Regions from separate parts of the Paenibacillus sp. NPDC058177 genome, predicted to be linked through region 4. Evidence: riboswitches for the same ligand, from Rfam matches in the RefSeq annotation. Region 4 holds a riboswitch; each other region holds the start of a gene.
What was found. A riboswitch is a leader RNA that binds a small molecule or an ion and turns the genes downstream of it on or off. The one in region 4 is predicted to bind thiamine pyrophosphate.

Region 1 (2,199 bases), on a different contig from region 4:
TACTTCGCTCTATTCAATCCAATGGGCGATTCCGTTCGGAACGGCTGATATTGAGGGGATGCAGGCGCGCTGCCGGATGGCGTTCGAGGACTATGATCACTTTCAAAGATTGGTCCCGCATTGGTATGCGGAAGGAAGAGCCCGGGGACGGTAAGACGGGATAATTATTTGTTTGTCCAAAAGATTGATATTGGGGACAGCGGTACGGTAGAATTGGTACAGATTGATTATAGAAGGGAATTGTGACTTTTGAACAACGAAGAAGTGCAGCAAGAGCTGCCGGAAAATTACGAGCAGTTAAAGAAGGAAGCGGGTCGTTCCGCGGATTGGAAAGCCCGCCTGGCGGCAGTGGAGGAACTTAGTCGTACACCGCATAAGCAGGTTATTGATATTTTGAAGCGTTTGGTGGAGAGCGATCCTGTATATACCGTACAAGAGGCGGCTTACCGTGCGCTGGTGGCTTTTGGTGAAGAGGTTCAGGAACCGTCCAAGAACAAACCTGAACTGTTTAAGGGCGTATCCAAGATTCTCTTGAGAATCAAGAAGAGCCTGCCGAAAGATCATTCCTATGAGGACTTCAAAGAGAAGCTCAAGAAGATGAGAATTGATGTCTATGACGCTTACGAAGGTGAAAAAGGCGCCGAGTTTGACCAATGGCTGGAGAGCAAATGGCAATCGGCTAAATAGTTTTATGCAGGAACTAGCCCTCTCTTACAGGAGAGGGTTTTTGGCGTTATCCATCCTCTGGTTGGTTATCCGCTCTTAACACAAAACATCCACCTTATGGCTGCAGCGGGTGTTGACGAATTCCAATTATACCGTTAACTTATATATTAACTAAATAAGACAACCACTAGGGGAGCCTGAATAGGCTGAGACGGGAAAATTGCATTCCCGGACCCTTGAACCTGATCTGGATCATACCAGCGTAGGAAAGTGGAGACGGGACTTTTTTTCTGTATAGCTATGTCTATTTTTCTGGCTGTTCATGGATAAAGCCGCTCCACGTGGAGCGGCTTTTTTGGCGCTTGTCTTATTTATATCCCATAGTACAGGAGGATTCATAAGATGGCACATGAACACGAGCAGGACAAGAAACGAGAGTATGATAAGGTGGACCTGTCAGCTTTTCCGGGTAGTCGCAAGGTGTATGTAGAAGGGCAACACCCTGATATCCGGGTACCCATGCGGGAGATTGAGCTCAGCCGCACCGAGGGTATTGCCGGCGAAATGGAGAATGTTCCTGTACGTGTCTATGATACTAGCGGACCCTATACAGACAGCGAGATTAAAACCGACATTCGTCAGGGGCTGCCACCTCACCGTAAGTCCTGGATTGAGCAGCGTGGGGATGCTGAAGGATATCAGGGACGGATGCTTAAACCAGAAGATAACGGACATGCGAGGGGAAAATCGGCCGTGGAGGCGTTCCCGGGATTGGAGCGGCGTCCGCTTCGGGCAAAAGCTGACCGGAATGTTACGCAACTGCACTACGCGCGAAAAGGTATCATCACTTCTGAGATGGAGTATATAGCTATTAGGGAAAATGTTAGTCCTGAATTCGTTAGGGATGAGGTAGCGAGCGGACGCGCCATTATTCCAGCTAATATTAATCACCCGGAAAGTGAGCCGATGATTATCGGGCGCAACTTCCTTGTGAAGATCAACGCGAATATCGGGAACTCTGCCGTATCCTCTTCCATCGAGGAAGAAGTGGAGAAAATGAGGTGGGCCACCCGCTGGGGTGCTGACAACATTATGGATCTCTCTACCGGCAAAAATATTCATCATACCCGGGAATGGATTATCCGCAATTCTCCAGTGCCGATCGGTACTGTGCCGATCTATCAGGCTTTGGAAAAGGTGAATGGAAAAGCAGAGGATCTGACGTGGGAAGTTTACCGTGATACGCTGATTGAGCAGGCGGAACAGGGTGTGGATTATTTTACAATTCATGCTGGGGTGCTGCTTCGTTACATCCCCCTGACAGCCGGACGAATGACGGGTATTGTCTCCCGTGGCGGGTCGATTATGGCGGCCTGGTGTCTGGCCCATCATCAAGAGAACTTCCTTTACACGCATTTCGAGGAGATTTGTGAAATTATGAAGGCCTATGATGTCGCCTTCTCTCTGGGAGACGGGCTGCGGCCGGGATCTATCGCTGATGCCAATGACGAGGCCCAGTTCGCGGAGCTGGAG
Region 2 (2,199 bases), on a different contig from region 4:
GCACGGACCAGCGTCTCGGCAATGGCAGACCCCAGTGCGCCTGCACCCAGAACAAGCACACTGGAGCGGGCCAATCTGTCCTGACCTTCCGAACCTATGCCATGAAAACGTACCTGACGGCTGTACCGCTCTTGTTCTTCCGCAGTCAAAGCCATTCTCTCAGCCTCCTCCTACAAAATGTACAAACTCTATCTGGTCACCTTCAGAGAGTGAGGTACGGCCATAAGCTTCTCTCGGCACGACTTCACCGTTAATTTCCACAAGAATTCGCCGTCCGCTCCAGGGCGATTCTGCCAAAACATCGGCAATAGTAATGCAATGCTCGCTTAGGCGAGTCGTTTTTCCGTTAAGTTGGACCTGCATATTTTCACCTCCTCTCAAGCCATGCAGTCTGAATGGCTGCGCGGTAAGCTTCTGCTTGTGCCGCTGGATCTGCTGCACTGCTAATTCCTGATAGTATGGCAATTCCTTCTGCACCGTGCCTGATGACTGCTCCGGCATTGCCCGGATGAATTCCTCCGATGGCAATGACCGGAACAGGGCACCTGGCTGCAGTTACTTCGAGGATGTCCAGCCCACGGGGGGGGAAATCAGGCTTACTAGTAGATTCATAGACATGGCCGAAAAGGCAGTAATCTGCTCCTTCACTTGCCGCGTCGACTGCTTCTTCTGGTGAATGGATGGAGCACCCGATGCGCATCTCTGAGACTAACGGCCGCGCCGCAGCTACAGGCAGGCTATGTCCTGCTAGCTGTACATTGCCAGCGCCTGTTGCAAGTGCGACATCCAGCCGGTCGTTGATGACGATGGATTCAAGAGGAATGCCTGCTTGCTGCATTTGATTTACGGCTTCGAGTAGCGCTTTGGCGGTAAGCTGTCTATTCCGCAGGTGGAAATAGTCAACGTAGGGGAGAACGGCTAGAGAAAGTCGCAGCCAATCGGCGAGCGGTATTCCTTCCGGGGAGATCAGATGCAGTTCAGGGCCGCTAACGGCGGGAAGTCGTTTTTTCATAAAAGGAATCTCTCCCGATTGTGTATTGGTGTTAATCTCCATCGAATAGAGCACAAAAAAGCCGCCTTCCTGATCGGAAGACGGCTAAGCATGACAACGGAAAACAAGCCACAAAATAGGCAAGACCGGACTCTTAACGCGCACTTCCCTACGCTGGTATTAACCAGATCAGGTTCAAAGGGTCCGAATGTTACATTCGTCTCAGCCTCGCGGCTCCCCTAGTGTCGGTTCGTATGAGATTGTTAATGTCACTATACACGATTATTCAGGGAGTTACAATTGGGAATTGGCATTGCGCTTGTTTTAAACGGAGGTAACATTGATGGAGATGTATTAACATCCATATTGAGCAAATATTAATTGTGAATAATGTGTAAATTAGAATCTCGGTGACAAGATGCGGAATATGTGCGGGTTAGATTGACAGGAATCGGGGCTGTGGATATACTTGAAATGTTAAAAAGCAAATGTGTAAAACGTTGATGAAATGGAGTACACCGGAAGATGGCTTGCACAGAGAACGGGTTCCTTTACGAAGATTGTCGTAATGGCTGTGAGAACCCTGGAGACAGGCCGGTGGAAAGCTAATTTCGGAGTGCGGGTACAAGTCCGCCGGGGGTTCCCGTTAACAGCCGCGACAAGGCGATCGTCTGCAATTCTCCTGCTACAACGGGATAAGGCGATAACCAGGGTGGTACCGCGATCTAATCGTCCCTGAATTTTCAGGGGCGTTTTTTTGTTTTCCATTTGTTTTTCCGAATAACCGTGATCTCAAAATTAAGCATAAGACGGGGGCTGTATATCATGAAAGCAAGTGAAATCCGTTCCAAATGGCTGCAATTTTTCGAAAGTAAAAGCCACAAAATCGAGCCGAGCGCTTCGCTCGTACCTCACAACGATCCATCGCTGCTATGGATCAATGCCGGGATGGCGCCGCTGAAGGCGTACTTTGACGGCCGTGAGATTCCGGAGAATCCGCGTCTGACGAACTCCCAGAAGTGTATCCGTACCAACGATATCGAGAACGTCGGTAAGACGCGTCGTCACCATACGTTCTTCGAGATGCTGGGTAACTTCTCCATCGGCGACTATTTCAAGGAAGAAGCGATTACCTGGGCTTGGGAATTCCTGACGGGTAAAGAGTGGATCGGCTTTGATCCAAACCGCATCTCCGTAACTGTATATGC
Region 3 (2,199 bases), on a different contig from region 4:
TTCAGATGCTCTTTGCACTTTATTACTCCTTTTGAAGGTCAAACACCTCTTATTCCCTCTAAACATTTGTTACATTTATTACTGTTTTTGTTCTCTTATAGTACGTTATTTCAATATCTTTATCCTTCTCAAGTTCTCTCATTTGTTTGCTAGTTATATTAAACTTTTTTACCCTACCATTTGATATTTTTAAAACAACTTTATTACCATTTACAGTGGTCAATCGACCTTTTAATATCATAAAGTCCTGCTTCGCTAAATCTAAGATTATCACAACCGCAAGAAACACAAACATTGGTATGGGTAGTGACACTAAAGTTAACACCCAAGCTGGGCTCTCTTGCACAATATTTAGCAACAACTGTATCGATGAAGTTATGATAAACACTATCGAGATAAACAAAAATACTTTTAAAGTTGACTTCGCAGTCCTTTCTTTCATCTTGACGCTCCTTTCATTACAGCGTTGTTATCAGACACGACTAACAGTTTAAAGAGAGCCGGAAATATCTTCGTCTTCTGATCCTTCACCTAGTGGTAATGATGCTTTAAGTAATTCGTCTTGGTTGTCCATTTGTCGCAAAAATCCATTCACAGTATCAACATCTATCCTTTGCACTATTATCATGTGTCCTATATGAATCCCTGGTAATTCTGGTGCTGCTAGTCTAGCAAAATGCTGCTTTAATTTATCAGGTGTCGTAATGATGCACCAACGTTTTACCCGATCATTAAATGTTAATGTAATTTCAATGAACTCCAATGTTTCAACATCATCATCGAATTTCCAGTCAGTCAATATAAGCACTTCTTCGTCATTAAAATAAAAGTAATACTTATTGATCCAAACTCTCCTACCGTGGTCTCCGACGATTCTGATCATTTCTTCTTTTTCATCTAATATTTTATATTTCTTCCCCTTAGTCAGCGCATGTTCATAATTCCCGATACTGCTACAGATTGCTTTGTCTAGTTCCAATGAGATCACCCTAGTTAAATGAATTTAATATGCCCTGCTATTTACAATACTATAAAATATGGTATATTTATAACCGAATTATGAAACTTGATAGCGATAAAAGTATTTTTTCACTAGGGGAGCCTGAATTGGCTGAGACGAAAGCGGTAAGCTTCGGACCCTTGGAACCTGATCTGGATCATACCAGCGGAGGGAAGTGGAACTGAAATTCGGGTATTGCATGGCACTTCTTTTTGCAAACTTAAATTTTAGGCCCCTTTATTTCCGCCGGGAGATGAAGGGGTCTTTTTATCGTGCTAAGGAGGTTACGCGGATTACGGAAATCATCTCTGTACACAATTTATCCTACGCCTATGCCAAATCCGCAGATGCACCGGTACTGTCAGATATATCCTTAGCGGTTCACCAAGGTGAGTTCGTTTCTGTTGTTGGAACCAGCGGATGCGGAAAAAGCACGCTTTTCAAAATTATTGCCGGATTGCTTGAGCCAAGCAGCGGGGATCTGCGTCTTCACGGTGTTTCGGCGACCGCCAAGCGGTTGGGTCAGGTCGCTTATATGCCTCAGCAGGATCTGCTGCTACCCTGGAGGACGGTTCTGGAGAATTGCCTGCTTCCTTGGGAAATCAAGCGGAGCCGTAGCAAAGCCGAGGTTACTAGTCAGGTAATTGAATTGCTGGAGCGTTTAGGTCTGGCCGGTATTGAAAACTCGTTCCCCGATGAACTATCAGGCGGAATGCGGCAGCGGGTAGCTTTTCTCCGAACGCTCATTACGGGGGGCGACCTGTTGCTGCTAGACGAACCTTTTGGGGCACTCGATCACATGACCAAACGGGAAATGCATAGCTGGTTGCTGGAGATTTTGGATGAGCTGGACAAGACAATTCTCTTCATTACGCATGATCTGGAGGAGGCTGTGCTGCTTAGTGACCGCATCTATCTCTTACCTGGACGCGCTGGAGGAAGTGTAGAGGAAATACTCGTGGATCTCCCTAGGCCCCGGCATAGCAAAATGAATTATGAACCGCGGTTTATAGAGCTGCGGGCTGAACTGGAGCGCAAATTGTATGATAACCCGGCTGTTTAGAAAAAACTTGCAGAATTACGGACCTTTCCTTGTTCTGCTGCTGTTTATTCTCGGTCTATGGGAGATGCTGGCGCGGATAGGAGTCCTTCCACCTTTCATTCTCCCAGGTCCTCTGTCGATAGGGGCCGCTCTGGTT
Region 4 (2,199 bases):
TATTTGTAGCCTTTAGAGGTCGCTTTAACGAAGGCTTTGACGATCTCGGGATGCTCGGTGATCTCTTTCTCGCTGGTGGTCAGCACAGGTGTATAATAATCGAGCTGTGGAGCGTAGTCCTTTACATAGAGCATGTCGATGGGTTCCCCGCGCAGTTCAGCTTCAATACCGGTCCAGGCATAGAAAATCCAGGCGAAATCAATATCCCGCTTCACAGCTGTAAAAAAGTCGGCTTCGCCCATATTGATGATCTTTACCTTTTTGACATCGGCACCTTCCGGGTCCATGATAGCTTTGAGTGCTGCTTCTTCGACTGGAGAACCCCAACCTCCATATGTTTTTCCTTCAAAATCCTTCGGAGAGGTAATCCCCTTGCTCTTCGGGGCCGCAAAACCAGACGTATTATGCTGAATGATCGCGGCAAGCGAGACCAGCGGTACGCCTTGCAGACGGGCCAAAGTCAGGCCTTCCTGATATCCGATACCAAAAGCGGCTTCACCAGAAGTAACCATCGTGTCCGCACCAGCTGCTCCGGGCTGCACAATCTCAACATCCAGTCCCTCTTCTTTGTAATACCCAAGATCTCTTGCAACATACACCCCCGTGTGGTTCGTGTTCGGTGTCCAGTCGAGCGCGATCTTGACTTTGGTCAGTTCTTGCGGCGTGCCTGACTCCCCGGCAGAGGCTCCGGTGTTTGTCTTGCCGGCTTCCTTGTTGCCTTCGGCAGAGTTATTGCTGCCGCATCCGGCAATGGCGATAACGAGCAGACAGGTCAGGCCCAGTATAAGCAGTTTCTTGACTCCCATTTTCTTCTCTCTCTCCTTTTGGTACCGTTCCTCCGCAGTGACTGCGTCAAATCCGGCGAATTCCCCGTCTTCACACCGTCACCCGCCACCTAAAATACAGGCAGCGCGATTCAATTCCCCATGAATTGTGTTAATCGGAAATATACCATAAAAAAAGCGTCCCGAAGATGAACGGGACGCGGCTTTGCGCAAGGATGGCATTGGCTCTAAAGCAGCCATGCTCAATTATGGTTCCTACGCTGGCATTATCCAGATCAGGTATAAGGGTCAGTATCTTGAGGGATACACTCTCAGCCGGCCAATTCCAGCCCCCCTGGTGCTATGAAGTTAACGGGTGATGCTTCTTGCTTACGGTGTAATTATAGACTCCCGTCTTTTCGTTGTCCAGCAGCTTTGTTGTTCATTTTGAAGTTGGAGGCAGGAAAGAGGGTTATCATAAACTATTTAAGGGGTGGGATTATCATGAAAAATAACCAACATTTAATTGACGAAGAGACGGTAGCTAGCATCAAGGCACTGGATGAAGATGGCGAAGGATTGTTCGCCGGACTGATTGGGATGTTCAAGACCGATACGCCGCCGAGATTGGAGGCGCTTCGGCTAGCCTTGGACAGTAGCGATTCTGCGAGCATCGCCGGAATTGCCCATAGCCTGAAGTCAGGCAGCCTCAGTATTGGCGCGGGGTACTTTGCTTCTCTGTGTGCAAGTATTGAGCAACAGGCCCGGCGGGGGGATCTAACCTCCTCACGGTCGCTAGATTCCCTGCTGGTCTCTGTTTTTACGGATACGTGTCGTGCGTTGGAGCAGCAAATGGAGTAGTAACGAAGGCTAATTCTGATATTTGAATTTTTTCCGGCGGCGGCTCCGGATGCTGTTCCAAATCTCCCGCACAGTCAGGATAATGCTGATGACAATGCCACTGAAGGTCAGCATTAACGCGAAATACTGGAATAAGGAATATTGCAGCATTTTCCCCCATTGAATACTTCCTTCCAGGTCGTCGATCACCTGATTCATTCCGTATATACCGCTTACCACAGTGAAGACAGTCAGAATCATCAGCAGCATATCCCGTCGTTTCGACTGGAACTTCACTTGGTACTGAAACAGATCATTTAGTGTCTGCTTCACCTCGTCGAATAGCGCATCATTGCCATAAACTTTGCGGAGCTGGAAGAAAATCTCCCGGCCCTGCGACTGTGAGATCAGCTCCAGAAAATAAAATTTGGCCGAGAATTTATTGATGTAAAAGATCAGATCCTCAATATCGTCATCATCCCGATTGATGCGGAGCCGGGAGTGCATATTCGCGAGCTTCAGCAGGACGATCTTATGAAACATGCTAAGTAGCAGGCCGTAATAATATTCGCCATACATTTGATTGGCAAGCTTT

Region 1: linked by a shared signal. The riboswitch ahead of thiC (phosphomethylpyrimidine synthase ThiC) and the one ahead of ACFVU8_RS24690 (ABC transporter substrate-binding protein) in region 4 are both predicted to bind thiamine pyrophosphate.
Region 2: linked by a shared signal. The riboswitch ahead of ACFVU8_RS15020 (thiamine phosphate synthase) and the one ahead of ACFVU8_RS24690 (ABC transporter substrate-binding protein) in region 4 are both predicted to bind thiamine pyrophosphate.
Region 3: linked by a shared signal. The riboswitch ahead of ACFVU8_RS07905 (ABC transporter ATP-binding protein) and the one ahead of ACFVU8_RS24690 (ABC transporter substrate-binding protein) in region 4 are both predicted to bind thiamine pyrophosphate.

Annotation. Positions count from the first base shown of each region.
Region 1 is NZ_JBHVVB010000010.1:198,462-200,660, forward strand. Features, by position in the region: gene ACFVU8_RS27890 (aminoglycoside phosphotransferase family protein) at 1-154, shown strand, start outside; gene ACFVU8_RS27895 (HEAT repeat domain-containing protein) at 250-687, shown strand; TPP riboswitch at 846-952, shown strand; gene thiC (phosphomethylpyrimidine synthase ThiC) at 1,069-2,199, shown strand, end outside.
Region 2 is NZ_JBHVVB010000003.1:210,748-212,946, reverse strand. Features, by position in the region: gene ACFVU8_RS15030 (ThiF family adenylyltransferase) at 1-155, opposite strand, end outside; gene thiS (sulfur carrier protein ThiS) at 160-363, opposite strand; gene ACFVU8_RS15020 (thiamine phosphate synthase) at 368-1,012, opposite strand; TPP riboswitch at 1,141-1,242, opposite strand; gene alaS (alanine--tRNA ligase) at 1,817-2,199, shown strand, end outside.
Region 3 is NZ_JBHVVB010000001.1:1,657,871-1,660,069, forward strand. Features, by position in the region: gene ACFVU8_RS07890 (hypothetical protein) at 1-18, opposite strand, end outside; gene ACFVU8_RS07895 (hypothetical protein) at 59-442, opposite strand; gene ACFVU8_RS07900 (hypothetical protein) at 491-979, opposite strand; TPP riboswitch at 1,085-1,191, shown strand; gene ACFVU8_RS07905 (ABC transporter ATP-binding protein) at 1,254-2,063, shown strand; gene ACFVU8_RS07910 (ABC transporter permease) at 2,044-2,199, shown strand, end outside.
Region 4 is NZ_JBHVVB010000007.1:251,951-254,149, reverse strand. Features, by position in the region: gene ACFVU8_RS24690 (ABC transporter substrate-binding protein) at 1-806, opposite strand, end outside; TPP riboswitch at 1,020-1,131, opposite strand; gene ACFVU8_RS24685 (Hpt domain-containing protein) at 1,269-1,625, shown strand; gene ACFVU8_RS24680 (hypothetical protein) at 1,635-2,199, opposite strand, start outside.